DNA from 2 places in the Pseudarthrobacter sp. S6 genome. Region 2 is predicted to be linked to the other one. Evidence: riboswitches for the same ligand, from Rfam matches in the RefSeq annotation. Region 2 holds a riboswitch; the other holds the start of a gene.
What was found. Region 2 has a riboswitch for thiamine pyrophosphate ahead of ACQCS0_RS19330 (ECF transporter S component). Riboswitches for the same ligand answer to the same signal wherever they lie in the genome.
Positions count from the first base shown of each region.

Region 1: it holds a riboswitch for thiamine pyrophosphate, as region 2 does, so the genes downstream of both, thiD (bifunctional hydroxymethylpyrimidine kinase/phosphomethylpyrimidine kinase) here and ACQCS0_RS19330 (ECF transporter S component) in region 2, are expected to answer to the same signal.

Region 1 is NZ_CP189581.1:2,665,351-2,672,450, reverse strand. It holds gene ACQCS0_RS12765 (Rne/Rng family ribonuclease) at 1-2,814, shown strand, start outside; TPP riboswitch at 2,916-3,013, shown strand; gene thiD (bifunctional hydroxymethylpyrimidine kinase/phosphomethylpyrimidine kinase) at 2,996-4,594, shown strand; gene rplU (50S ribosomal protein L21) at 4,867-5,175, shown strand; gene rpmA (50S ribosomal protein L27) at 5,237-5,500, shown strand; gene obgE (GTPase ObgE) at 5,616-7,100, shown strand, end outside.
Region 2 is NZ_CP189581.1:4,025,020-4,032,119, forward strand. It holds gene ACQCS0_RS19325 (ABC transporter ATP-binding protein) at 1-1,345, opposite strand, end outside; gene ACQCS0_RS19330 (ECF transporter S component) at 1,345-1,995, opposite strand; TPP riboswitch at 2,060-2,201, opposite strand; gene ACQCS0_RS19335 (heme-degrading domain-containing protein) at 2,258-2,800, shown strand; gene ACQCS0_RS19340 (DUF4235 domain-containing protein) at 2,842-3,105, shown strand; gene mnhG (monovalent cation/H(+) antiporter subunit G) at 3,223-3,645, opposite strand; gene ACQCS0_RS19350 (monovalent cation/H+ antiporter complex subunit F) at 3,635-3,913, opposite strand; gene ACQCS0_RS19355 (Na+/H+ antiporter subunit E) at 3,910-4,455, opposite strand; gene ACQCS0_RS19360 (Na+/H+ antiporter subunit D) at 4,452-6,059, opposite strand; gene ACQCS0_RS19365 (Na(+)/H(+) antiporter subunit C) at 6,056-6,649, opposite strand; gene ACQCS0_RS19370 (Na+/H+ antiporter subunit A) at 6,646-7,100, opposite strand, start outside.

The DNA of each region.
Region 1 (7,100 bases), 1.4 Mb from region 2:
ACCGCCGCCGCCGCGCCCGTCAAGGCGGCCGCCGTCGACGCTGCCGCCGCGCAGGCTGGAGAACCGGGTGCTGCCGAGTCTGCCGGCCCGTTCAGTTCACTGTTCCTTGAGCCGGCGTCAACCACGTCGGTGCTTTTCCAAGCCCCTGACCTCAGCAGCGCGGTCCGTCCGGCACCGGCTGCCGCCGTGGCTGAAGAGCCGGAAGAGGACGAGGCCGAAGACGGTGAAACGGACGACGCCAGCGGCCGCCGCAGGCGCCGCAGCCGTGGCCGGCGGGGACGCAGCCGTACCGGCGAAAGTGATGCTGACAGTGACAACGAAGGTGAAGACGGCGCAGCCGAAGAAGCTGATGAGGAATCCGCCGGGCAGGCCGACGAAGGCGTGACCTCCCGTCGCCGTCGCCGTCGCCGCCGTGGCGACCAGGATCTGGAACTGACCGGCGGAGAAGGCGACGACCCGCCCAACACGGTGACCCGCGTCCGTGCGCCGCGTGCAGCCACGGAAGCGCCGGTCAACAACCGCGTCACATCCGTCAAGGGTTCCACCCGCCTCGAAGCCAAGAAGCAGCGCCGCCGCGAATCCCGTGATACCGGCCGCCGCCGCACCGTCATCACCGAGGCCGAGTTCCTGGCCCGCCGCGAATCAGTGGACCGGCAGATGATTGTCCGCCAGCGCGACGACAGAATCCAGATCGGCGTCCTCGAAGACGGTGTGCTGGCCGAGCACTTTGTCTCCAAGACCCAGCAGGACTCCCTGATCGGCAACGTCTACCTCGGCAAGGTGCAGAATGTGCTGCCGTCCATGGAAGCGGCGTTTGTTGACATCGGACGCGGCCGCAACGCCGTCCTTTATGCCGGTGAAGTGAACTGGGAAGCCGTTAACCTCGAAGGCAAGCAGCGCCGGATCGAAAACGCGCTCAAGTCCGGCGACACCGTCCTGGTCCAGGTCACCAAGGATCCCGTGGGCCACAAGGGTGCACGCCTGACCAGCCAGATCTCGCTGCCCGGCCGCTACCTCGTCTACGTGCCCGGCGGCTCCATGACCGGCATCTCCCGCAAACTGCCCGACGTCGAGCGCAACCGGCTCAAGCGCATCCTCAAGGACCGCCTCCCCGAGCACGCCGGGGTAATTGTTCGCACCGCTGCCGAAGGCGCCTCGGAAGAGGAGCTCACGCACGACATCAACAGGCTGCGCGCGCAGTGGGAGGGCATCGAAAGCCAGTCCACGTCGACCAAGATCCTCGCGCCCGAGCTCCTCTACGGCGAACCGGACCTCACCATCAAGGTGGTCCGTGACGTCTTCAACGAGGACTTCTCCAAGCTTATTGTCTCGGGTGAAGAGGCCTGGGACACCATCGAGGCCTACGTCACGTACGTTGCCCCGGACCTCGTGGGCCGCCTGGAAAAGTGGACCAAGGACCAGGATATCTTCGCCGCGTGGCGGATCGACGAGCAGATCCACAAGGCCCTGGAACGTAAGGTCTTCCTGCCTTCGGGCGGCTCGCTGGTCATTGACCGCACCGAAGCCATGACCGTAGTGGACGTCAACACCGGCAAGTTCACCGGCAGCGGTGGCAACCTCGAAGAAACCGTCACCAAGAACAACCTCGAGGCAGCTGAAGAAGTGGTCCGGCAGCTCCGGCTACGGGACATCGGCGGCATCATCGTCATCGACTTCATAGACATGGTCCTGGAATCCAACCGGGACCTGGTTCTTCGCCGCATGGTGGAGTGCCTGGGCCGTGACCGGACCAAGCACCAGGTTGCAGAAGTGACGTCGCTGGGCCTCGTGCAGATGACGCGAAAGCGCATGGGTACCGGACTCCTGGAAGTCTTCGGGGAGCAGTGCGAATCCTGTGCAGGCCGCGGAATCGTCACCCACGACGACCCCGTAGAGCACCGCCGCGCCAATACCGTAGCCGCTGAGCACCATGTGCACCACGTGCAGCGGGTGGACAGCCGGCAGGAACCGCGCATCAACGATCAGCATGGTGACAGCATGCGCGCTGACACCATGCGCACCGACAGCCAGCGCCCGGACAGCCAGCGCTCGGACAGCCAGCCGGGTGGCCGCACTGACCGGAAGCGCCGCCGCGGACGTGGCGGCCAGCAACTGGAAACGGCACCGGCAGCGCCGGTGCAGATCCACACGGTCCACCCGGAACCCAGTGACGCCGAGCGCCACGCCAAGGCCGAGGCCACGCGGGCCGCGCTTGCGAACATTGCGGCCGCAGCCCACGCTGCGCACGTGCACGACGACGAAGTGGCTCGCGCATCAGCTGCGGCGGGACAAGCTCCGGCTGCACCAGTGCCGGCTTCGCGGCCCGAGATGGACTCCAATGGCCGTCCGGCCGCTGTGCTGACGTTCGGCGGCGAGCAGGTGGTGCTGCCGTTCGTGGCCCATCACGAGGACCAGCCGCACGCACCGGCCCTGACGCTTGACCGCCTCGCGGAGGCCTTCGCCCACCTTGGCGAGCCAGCCCCTGTCGTGGAAAACGAGCCGTCCGCAGTCCAGGCAGCTGCAAGCCAACCGGGCGAACCTGCCCGTCAGCACCAGCCGGCAGTGGCGGAGGAGGATTACTCCGACCACACCGAGGCGCCCCTCGCCCGCCGTCCCCGGCGGAACCGGAGCGCCAGCCGTGCCCAGGGCGCAGCCAACGCCACGTCTGTGGAGCATCACGAAGCCGGTCCGGCGGCTGCCGCTGGACACTCCCACGCCGCCAAGGCCCCGGAGTCCGTCAAGGTGGCTGAGAAGCCTGCGGCCATCAACGCGCCTATCATCCTCGGTGTTGGGGTTCCGGCCTCGGAGCTCTAACGAAGCAGCAGGGCAAGCCTCTACAACGGCGCCCGGACGTGTCTGTGAATCACAGGCTGCGTCCGGGCGTCCTGCGTTAAATCCCGAGGGACGCTAGGCTGGTGACTGACACGGGGTGCCGCGCAGAGAGCCGGCTGAGATCCACACCCGTTGAACCTGTCCGGCTAGCACCGGCGAAGGGATGTCTCCTTTGGCTTCAAGTTCTGTCCTTCCTCCTGCAACGCCCGCGGCGGTTCTGCCGGATATCTCAGCAAACCAGGGTGAGGTCCGGCCTGCGCCAGGCCGGTCTGGCAACGTCCAGGTGCTGCGTGACGTCCCGCGGGTGCTGTCCATTGCCGGATCGGACCCGTCAGGCGGCGCGGGCGTCCAGGCCGACCTCAAAAGCATTGCGGCTCTTGGCGGCTACGGCATGGCGGCCATCACTGCACTGACAGTCCAGAACACCCAGGGGGTGCAGGCGGTTCACGTGCCGCCGGCATCCTTCCTGGGCCAGCAGCTGGACGCCATCAGCGACGACATCACCATCGATGCGGTCAAGATCGGCATGCTCGGCGATGCTGCGGTGATTGGCGTGGTCCGGGACTGGCTGGAAAAGGCGCGTCCCGCCGTCGTCGTTCTCGATCCGGTGATGGTGGCCACGAGCGGTGACCGGCTGCTGCAGGAGTCTGCCGAGGCAGCTCTGCGGGAGCTGCTCCCGCTCGCTGACCTGATCACCCCCAACCTGGCCGAATTGGCCATCCTGGTGGGGGAGCCGCAGGCGCGGGACTGGCCTGATGCGCTCGGACAGGGGCAGCGGTTGTCCGCCGCGGCCGGTGCCACGGTCCTGGTCAAGGGCGGCCATCTCGACGGCGGTGCGTGCCCGGATGCCCTGGTCAACGCCGCCGGGCTGCTCGCCCAGGAGGTAGTGGAAGTGAGCGGTGACAGGATCCCAACCCGCAACAGCCACGGCACCGGCTGCTCGTTGTCGTCGGCTATGGCTACGGCCCAGGCCAGGCTGGGGAACTGGGAATCCGCGCTACGGCAAGTGAAGCCTTGGCTGGTCGGCGCACTGCAGGCCGCTGATCAGCTGGAGGTGGGCGGTGGCCACGGCCCCATCAACCACTTCCACCACATGAAACAGGTTCCGGCAGCCGGCGAATTCGCCCAGACGCTCCAGCGGGCGTCGGCGCCGGATCTTGCGGCCATCTACGGGCTGGATTTCATCCGCGACCTGGCGGGCGGCACGTTGGCTGAGGAAGAGTTCGGCTACTACCTTGCGCAGGACGCCATCTACCTGAACGGCTATTCGCGGGTCCTGGCCCGGGCCAGTGCGCTGGCGCCCACGGAAGCCGCGCAGACGTTCTGGGCAAAGTCTGCCCGGCAATGCCTTGAGGTCGAATCCGAGCTGCACCGCACGTGGCTGAGCACCAGGACGGTGGACTCCGCCCTTGGCCCAGTCACCAAGTCCTACGTGGACCACCTGCTGGCAGCCTCGGCCTCCGGCAGCTACGCGGTCCTCGTCGCTGCGGTGCTGCCGTGCTTCTGGTTGTACGCCGAGGTGGGACAGACCCTCCACGCGGAGTTCCTGGCCGCCGGTGCACCGAAGGAACACCCCTATGCCGACTGGCTGCGGGCCTACGCTGACGAGGACTTCGCGCAGGCCACCCGCGACGCCATCGCCTTGGCTGACGAGGCCGGCCGGAGCGCTTCCGCGGATGAACGTGCGGCGATGCTCGTGGCGTTCAGGCAGTCGTGCCGGTTCGAAGTGGAATTCTTCGACGCGCCGCGAATTCATTCCTGACAGTCAAGGGCCCGCGTGGCCTGTACGATAGTCAGGCACGGTTTCGGATTGTCAGTGCAGTACCTGCTTATGGGTCCTAGCACAGACAACCGACCGTAACCAGCCTCATTTGCGGCCGAAGGCAAAATTAGCGTATTCTAGATCTTCGGTGCTTACGCCAACACTTGGGTTACGACCCCACGGCGTTGAGGCACAGCGAGAACCCGGCCGATTATTGAATCGGGTTCAGCACGCAAATTTAGTAATAAACGTCGAGAGAAGTGAGTTCCCAAGTGGTGTACGCGATTGTCCGCGCAGGCGGCCGCCAAGAGAAGGTTTCCGTTGGAGACTTCGTTACCCTGAACCGCGTCCCCGGTGGAGCCGGCAGCACTTTTGAGTTGCCCGCACTGCTCCTGGTAGACGGTGACAAAGTCACCTCTGCTGCTGCGGACCTGGCCAAGGTAACGGTTACGGCTGAGATCCTCGAAGACCTCCGTGGTCCGAAGATCGTCATCCAGAAGTTCAAGAACAAGACCGGTTACAAGAAGCGCCAGGGTCACCGTCAGGAATTGACCAAGGTCAAGATCACGGGTATCAAGTAACTCTTCGTTACTGTTCAGGTTCTTCAGCAGATTCCCCAGAATTTAAAGGCAGGCATTTCAAATGGCACATAAAAAAGGCGCGAGTTCCACTCGCAACGGTCGTGACTCCAACGCCCAGTACCTCGGCGTCAAGCGCTTCGGTGGTCAGGTAGTTTCCGCAGGCGAGATCATTGTCCGCCAGCGTGGCACCCACTTCCACCCGGGCGCTGGCGTTGGCCGTGGCGGCGACGACACACTGTTCGCACTGGCACCGGGAGCCGTCCAGTTCGGCACACGCCGCGGTCGCCGCGTTGTCAACATCGTTGCTGCTGCAGCTGCAGAGTAACAAATAGTTCTGAAACGGTGGAGCGGGCCATTTGGTCCGCTCCACTATTCTTTTAACCGCATTACAATCATCTTGGCGCCCTTGGGCGTCCGGAAACAGCACTGAGGAGATCCACGTGGCGAGCTTTGTAGACCGGGTAGTACTGCACGTATCCGGCGGTACCGGCGGCCACGGCTGTGTCTCTGTTCACCGGGAGAAGTTCAAGCCCCTGGGCGGTCCCGACGGCGGCAACGGCGGCGATGGCGGTGACGTCATCCTGCGCGTTGATCACCAGACCACCACGCTGCTGGACTACCACCACGCCCCGCACCGCCACGCCACCAACGGTGGCCCCGGCATGGGTGATTGGCGCGGCGGCAAGAGCGGGGAAACCCTCATCTTGCCCGTACCGGACGGCACCGTGGTCAAGGCCAAGGACGGCACCGTCCTGGCGGACCTCGTCGGCGAAGGCGCCGAATACGTGGCGGCTGCCGGTGGTCTGGGCGGCCTTGGCAATGCCTCACTGTCCTCGCAGAAGCGCCGTGCCCCAGGCTTCGCCCTGCTGGGCATCGAGGGTGACACCCGTGACATAGTCCTGGAACTGAAGTCCATCGCGGACATCGCACTGGTGGGTTTCCCCTCTGCCGGCAAATCAAGCCTGATCGCGGCCATGTCTGCCGCGCGGCCCAAGATCGCTGATTACCCCTTTACCACCCTGATCCCGAACCTGGGTGTTGTCCAGTCCGGTGACGTCCGCTTCACCATTGCCGACGTCCCGGGCCTCATCGAGGGCGCCAGCGAAGGCAAGGGTCTTGGCCACCACTTCCTGCGCCACGTGGAGCGCTGCGCCGCCTTGGTACACGTACTGGACTGCGGCACGCTTGAATCGGACCGTGACCCGTTGGCGGATCTCGCCATCATCGAGGCCGAGCTGGAAAAGTACTCCGTAGACATGAGCTTCGCGGGTGCCGACGGCGAAGTGGTTCCGCTGAACCACCGCCCGCGCCTGGTCGCCTTGAACAAGGTAGACCTTCCGGACGGCAAGGACATGGCTGAATTTGTCCGCCCGGAACTCGAGTCACGCGGCTACCGGGTCTTCGAGATCTCGGCTACCAGCCACGAGGGTCTCCGCCAGCTGGGCTTCGCCATGGCGGAAATCGTCCAGGCCGCCCGTGCCGCTCTCGCGGCCGCCCCGCCCAAGGTCCAGCCGCCCATTCTGCGGCCCCGGGCTGTCAACGAATCCGGTTTCAAGATCCGCCGCGAGGAAAAGAACCTCGAGCCGCTCTTCCGCGTACTGGGCGACAAGCCCGTCCGCTGGGTCAAGCAGACCGACTTCACTAACGAGGAAGCCATCGGTTACCTCGCCGACCGGCTGGCTAAGCTCGGCGTCGAAAATGAACTGTTCAAGCAGGGCGCCACTCCGGGCGACACTGTGGTAATCGGCGAGGACGACGGCGTTGTCTTCGACTGGGAACCCACTATGATGGCCGGCGCGGAACTGCTGGCGGCGCCACGTGGCACCGACGTCCGCTTCGCCGACATTGGCGACAGGCCTACCCGCGGGCAGAAGCGGGACGAGCAGGTCGAACGCCGGGAGGCCAAGGCCGCCGCCCGCGCCGAA
Region 2 (7,100 bases):
TCAGGCGCAGCCGTTCCAGCAGCTCTTCGACCCGCTCCTCGCCATGGCCCAGATGCCGCGGACCGAACATCAGTTCGTCCAGCACCCGGCCGGTAACGAACTGGTGCTCGGGCTCCTGGAACACGGTTCCGATGCGGGAAATCAGTTGGTGGGCTTTCCATTTGAACGGATCGATCCCGGCGCCCGCGGAAAGCTCGACGGCGGCAGCCACCTTCCCGGCCACCGGCGCCAGCAATCCGGCGAGCGTCAGCGCAAACGTTGACTTCCCGGCGCCGTTGGGCCCCGTGATGGTGAGTGCGTGGCCGGAACGGACCTGGGCTGTGATGCCCTGCTGCACCGGCACCGGTGGGATGGTCCGGAAGCCGCGGCGCCGCGGACGCTCACGGGAGACTGCCAGGTCCGCGGCGGCCAGCAGCAGCTCACCGGAGCCTGCGGACGCGCGGCTCCGGGTTGCCGGAACATACCCCGGCACCCAGACGCCCGCACCGATCAGCATGTCCCGTGCGTCCGCGAGCACCTGATCCGGCGGCCCGTCCAGGAGGACAGCGGATGTAGCGGCCAAACTTCCTGCGGAGCCCGCAGCGGAGCCCGGCTGGAGCACCACAATCCGGTCAACCAGGTCCTTCCAGACGGACACGCGGTGTTCCACCACAACGAGTGTGGCGCCGGTTTTGTCCAGGCAGCGGCCCACAGCGTCCCGGACTTCCAGCACGCCGGCGGGATCCAGGTTCGCGGTGGGCTCATCCAGCAGGATCAGCCCGGGCCGCATCGCGAGGATCCCGGCCAGCGCCAGACGCTGTTTCTGTCCGCCGGACAGAGCCGACGTCGGGTGGTCCAGCGGGAGCCCGGCGGCACCTGGCCCGCCGTCGGCGTCCACACCAGTGCCATTGGCGTTCAAAACAGCGCCGGCCCCGGTACTTCGCAGCCCGACGTCGTCGAGCGCTTCATGGACGCGCCGCCAGATCTCGTCCCGTGGAACGGCGAGGTTCTCGGCGCCGAAGGCGACGTCGTCACCCAGGCGCGACAGAACTACCTGCGTTTCGGGGTCTTGCTGCATCAGGCCTGAGCGGCCGCGCTGCCCGCGGGGAACCACCCCGTCGATCAGCAGCGAACCGGTTTCGTCGGCGTCGTCTCCTTCATCCCCCAGCACCCCCGCGAGCGCGTGCAGCAGCGTTGACTTGCCCGCGCCCGACGGGCCCAGCAGCAGCACCCGCTCGCCGGGAGCGATGTCGAGGTCGAGCCCATGGACGGCGGGGGCGGAACGGCCGGCATGCCGCCAGCCCCAGCCACGGGCGGATACCGTGGCGGGGCGCACTCCGGAAGCGACGGCGTCGGAAGCGGTCATCAGTTGAAGACGGGCTCCGACGCTGCCTTCCGGGACGCGAACGAGCTCAGCACACCGGTCTTGGCCAGGCCGCGCGTGGCGATCCAGGACAGCGCGCCCGCAATCACCGCGCCGGAGATGGTGCAGAACACGATGTAGGCGAGCTTGTCGCCCGGCTCGTAGGCGATATTCCAGCCCCACGGCAGAAACGAGTCGTTGAGGCCGCAGAACAGCCCCGCCCCGGCACCGGCAAGCAGAGCGGCGATGAGGTTGTATTTCTGGTGCAGGGAGGATTTGAACCGGAAGTTGCCGTACACCAGCAGGAAGAACACCAGTTCGGCGCCCAGGCCCTGGAGGAGTCCGGAGATCAGCACCGTGGCGCCGTACTGCGAGCCCATGATGAGTTCGCCGGTGGCGGCCACAGTTTCGCAGAAGAGCGCCGCGCCGGGTTTGCGGATGATGAGCATGCCCAGCACTGCCGGGATCATCCAGCCGCCGGCGATCAGGCCGGTCAGCGGGGGGTAAACGGCATTCATCGGTGCGGAAACGATGCCGGCGGCTTGGGACCACGCCCAGAAGATCACGCCGCCGGTGATGGCGATGAGCGCCGCCACCACGATGTCCACAACACGCCAGGTATTGCCGGTCTTTTTGAATGCTGCAGTTGTCATATTGTCCTCCTGAGGAACAGGAGGGGAAAGTGCCCCGGTAAGCGGCGCTGCCGCCGTTGCCGGACCCTTCGAGAACTCGACTCCCTTGCGCCGGTACTAACCGGATCAGGTTCGAGGGTCTGCGGCTGTCCGCACTCTCAGCGCCGGCCTGCGGGTCCCTGGCAATGCCAGTGATGTCCGACGGCGGCGCTCCCCTGTCGTAATAAATCTGCCCTGATGGGCGTGCTCCAGTTTACACCGCGGGCGGGGTAGATTGTGGGCCATGACTGCCAACAACCCGACTGTGACTGCGTTCAATCCCGATGCGACGGTGCCCCAGCCGGCGGGGCTGCTGGAGGCCCTGATCGCCCGCATCGAGGGCGAGGTCAGCGAGCTGCAGTTTCCCCATTTCACCAGGGATGATTCCCTCAACCTGGGGCTGCTGCTGGTGGAGCTCGGCAAATCGCGCCAGCTGCCTATCGCGATCGACATCACGAAGGGTGACCAGGTCCTTTTCCATGTTGCCCTGGACGGGGCCACCCCCGACAACGAGCACTGGATCCGGGCGAAGCAGCGCACCGCCGCCAGGTATGAGATCCCGTCGTTGCTGGTGGGCCTCCGCGGCCGGCTGCACGGCGGCCGGATCGAGGACCACGGCTGGTACGACGAAACCGTCTACGCGGCCCACGGCGGCTGCTTCCCGGTCTACGTCACCGGCGTGGGTGCCGTAGCCACGGTGACGGTCTCGGGCCTGCCCCAACAGCAGGACCATGATCTCGTGGTGGAGGCCCTGCGGGAGATTCTGGAGTCGATGCGGCCGGGTTAGGCTAAAGGCAGTCCCGGATCCGCTCACAAGGAGTTCAACGAATGAACCTGTTCATCAAGCTGCTCGGCACTGCAATCAGCCTCGGCGCCGGATTCGTCGGCACCAAGATGGTCAATACCGTGTGGGAAAAGTCCACGGGCCGGAAGCCTCCCACCGGCAAGGATGAAGACACCCCCACGAGCCTCCGCTCGGCGCTGACGTTCGCGCTTATTTCGGCCTCGGTCAGCACCATCATCCAGGTGCTGGCCAACCGCGGCACACAGCGGGCCATTACCCGCTTCGCCAAGTCCCAGGACATCGTCTAAGCGCACCACCAACCCATGAGTTTTTGTCCAGCTAAAGGCCTCCAACCGGCACTGACGCCGTGTTATCTGGACAAAAACTCGCGCGCGGGGCGGAACACTAGCATCGACGAATGAGGCTCAGCCCCGCCGGCCGCCGTCGTCCGCTTCATCCCGGGAGGAGTCATCCCGGGCGGATTGTGCCGCCTTCTGAACCACGGCGTCGAGTTCATCGGAGCTGAGCAGCTCGCGGTGCAGGTGCTTGGTGCGGTACCCGGCGCGGCCCACCATGTGGGCAGAAACCGGCACGGTCAGCAGCTGGAAAATCCAGGCCACGAGCAGCGCGGGCCACACCCACCAGGTGCGCATCTGCAGGCCGATGGCCGCAAGGAGCAGGAACAGCCCCAGCACCTGGGGCTTGGTGGCCGCGTGCATGCGGCTGAGCAGGTCCGGAAAGCGGAGCAGTCCGACGGCGGCGGCGAGGGACATGAGGGCACCCACCAGCAGGAACACCGCCGACACGGTATCGATGACGTTATCAACCACGCCGGCCTCAGGATTCATTGGCTTGCTCCCGACGGTCGGCCACAAAGCGCGCAACTGTCACTGACCCGATGAAGCCGACAATGGACAGCGCCACCAGCAGCATCAGGTTGTTCAGGTGCCGGTTGACGGCCATATCGATACACAGGGCCGCGCCGAGGATCGCAAGCAGGACGTCGGAGGCCAGCACCCTGTCCAGCAGCGACGGGCCGCGGGAGATCCTGATGATGGCTCCCGCCGCTGCCAGCGAAAGAATGACTGCCGTAACAGCCAGAACGGTCTGCATCATGCTGCGGCCTCCTGCCGGATTGCTTCGAGTTCTTCGCGGGAACCCATGATCCTGATCAGGTCCGCCTCGATCGAGCGGACTTCCCTGCGCAGGTTCGCGACCTCTTCCGGGCTGCTGACGTTGAGCCCGTGGAGGTACAAGGTGGACGTTGACCGGTCCACTTCCACCACCAGGGAGCCCGGGATCAGGGAGATCACATGCCCGGTGGCGGTGACCATGAGGTCCTGGTGGCTCCGCAACGGCACTGCGACGACGGAGCTGATGACCCGGGGGCCGCGGACAGCCGCCAAGTACATGACCTCAACGCTCGCTGCCGCCACCCTGCCCAGGAAACGCAGGGCAAATGGCACGGCGTGAAGAATGTTGAAGCGGCCGCTGACTTCTACCGGCGGCAGGTAGAACATCCGGGCCACGAGCACGGCCAGCAACGCGCCGAACAGCAGGTTGCCGGGGCTGAGGTCCTGCCACAGGGCGCCCCAGACGATCACCAGCCATACCAGCAGGGGCAGTTCCTGGCGCAGGGAAATCCGCCGGCGGCTCATTTGCCTCCTCCGTCTTTCAGGGCCATCGGGGGAACCTGCGTGTCCTCGCCCAGAACGGCCTGAATGTAGGCGGATCTGTCCAGCATTTCGTGGGCGGCCTGGTCCGAGACGGTGAACAACGGGCCGGCGAAGACCGTCAGTGACACGCCCAGCGCCACCAGGCCCAGCGTTGAACCCACCATGGTCCGGGGCAGCAGCGTGACGTTCTTGCGGCCGGCCCGGCTGCCGGTGTCCGAATCCTCGGGCGCGGCCAGCAAGACGGGGTCCGGGTGCTCGGCGTCCGAGGGCTTGCGCCAGAACGCGCGGTTCCAGACCCGTGCGACAGCCAGCAGGGTCAGGAGGCTGGTGACCACGCCGCCGATCACCAGGGCGTAGGCCAGCGGCGTGCCCAGTTCGATGCCCGCCTGGATGAGCCCCACCTTCCCCATGAACCCGGAGAACGGCGGGATCCCGGCCAGGTTCATGGCGGGGATAAAGAACAGCAGGGCCAGCATGGGTGACAGCTTGGCCAGGCCTGCCAACCTGTCCACGGAAGAGCTGCCGCCACGGCGTTCGATCAGGCCCGTGACCATGAAAAGGCTGGTCTGAATGGTGATGTGGTGGGCCACGTAGAACACGGCGGCGCCAAGCCCGGCCACCGAGGACATAGCCAGCCCAAACACCATGTATCCGATGTGACTCACCAGGGTGAAAGACAACAGACGTTTGATGTCGCTTTGCGCCAAGGCGCCAAGGATTCCCACCACCATGGTCAGCAGCGCCGCCACCATCAGCGGAGTGTTCAGGCTGTCCCCCGGGAAGAGGAGGGTCTCCGTGCGCACCATCGCGTAGACCCCGACTTTGGTCAGCAGGCCGGCGAATACCGCGGTGACCGGCGCGGGCGCCGTGGGGTAGGAGTCAGGCAGCCAGAAGGAGAGCGGGAACACGGCCGCTTTGATGCCGAAGGCCACCAGGAGCATCACGTGCAGCAGGGTCCGGGTTCCCCCGTCCAGGTCCGCGAGCTTAATGGCGAGGTCGGCCATGTTCACGGTTCCGGTGGCGCCGTAGACCATGGCGATGGAGATCAGGAACAGCACCGAGGACACCACGGAGACCACCACGTACGTGACACCGGCGCGGATGCGCGGGCCGGTTCCGCCCAACGTCATCAGCACATAGCTTGCCGTCAGCAGGATCTCGAAACCGACGTACAGGTTGAACAGGTCACCGGACAGGAACGCGTTGGAGACCCCGGCTACGAGGATCAGGTAGGTGGGGTGGAAGATCGACACCGGCGCGTCGTGGTCGCCGTCGGCCATGCCCTGCCCGGTGGCATAGACCAGCACGGCGAGGCTGATGGCCGACGACACCACGAGCATGAGGGACGAGAACTGGTCCACCACCATCGTGATGCCCCACGGCGGTAGCCAGCCACCGATGTTCACGGCGGCGGTTCCGCCGTCCCACACGGAGCCCAGCAGCAGGCACTCCAGCACGAGCGTCAGGGACAGCACCCCGATGCTCACCGCGCGCTGGGCGCGGGAGTGCCGGATCAGGAGGAAGGCCAGGGCAGCACCGAGGATGGGAAGAACGACGGCGAGCGGGGCAAAGCTTGCGATGTTCACTTCACACCTCCTTCGGGACCAGGGGTTACGTTCTGCGAGCCGGGTTGCTCTTCAGCGGCGGCATCCGCGGCAGGAATCTCCTTGGCCCCGACCGTGACGGAACCGCCGGACGCTTCCGGGCGCTCCGCCGTCGGGGGGTGGTCTGAGACGGCGCCCCCGTCGCTGCCGAGCATGGTCAGGGGAAACTCGGACGTTTCGGCTGGGATAGGGGCATCATCCTCGGCATCGAAGCGGGGCGTCTCGGCGACGCGGAGGTCCTCGACGTCGTCCTGGATCTCATCCTGGCGGGCCAGGACCCACGTGCGGTAAATGATGCCGAGCATAAAGGCCGTCACGGCGAAGGAGATCACGATCGACGTGAGGATCAGCGCCTGCGGAAGGGGGTCCGAGTACTCCTGGGCGGCGGTGTCCTTGTTGTACAGCGGCGCCAGCCCGGCATAGCCACCGGTGGCCAGGATTAGCAGGTTGGTGGCGTTGGCCAACAGCATCAGTCCCAACAGCACCCGGGTGAGGCTGCGTTCCAGGATCAGGTAGATGCCGCACGCATACAGGGCGCCCATGACGGTCAGCAGAGTCAGGTTGACGCTCATCCTTGGTCCGTAGCGGGGGCGCCGGCGGGGACGCCCACGGGCTCCTGCACCTGGGCAGCGGCAGGGTCGTGGTCGGTTGGCAGGTCTTCGGCAGGAGCAGTCCGCTGCTCTTCGAAGTGTTCGTCGATCTCGGAGCCCAAGCTCCGCAGAACGTCCAGCACCAGGCCGATCACCACGATGTACACGCCGATGTCGAAAATGGTGGACGTGACGAACTTGATGTCCCCGAACACCGGAAGCCAGAGTTCAATGATGGCCGTCTGCAATACCTGGCCGCCCAGCAGCAGCGGCACCACACCGGACGCCGCCGCCGTAGCGAGCCCGATCCCCAGCAGCGTCCCGGCGCCGACCGGGGTGGCCTCGCGCAGTTCGAACCGGCCACCGGCCAGGTACCGGATGGCCAAGGCAAGCCCGGCAGTCAAACCGCCGGCGAATCCGCCGCCGGGCAGGT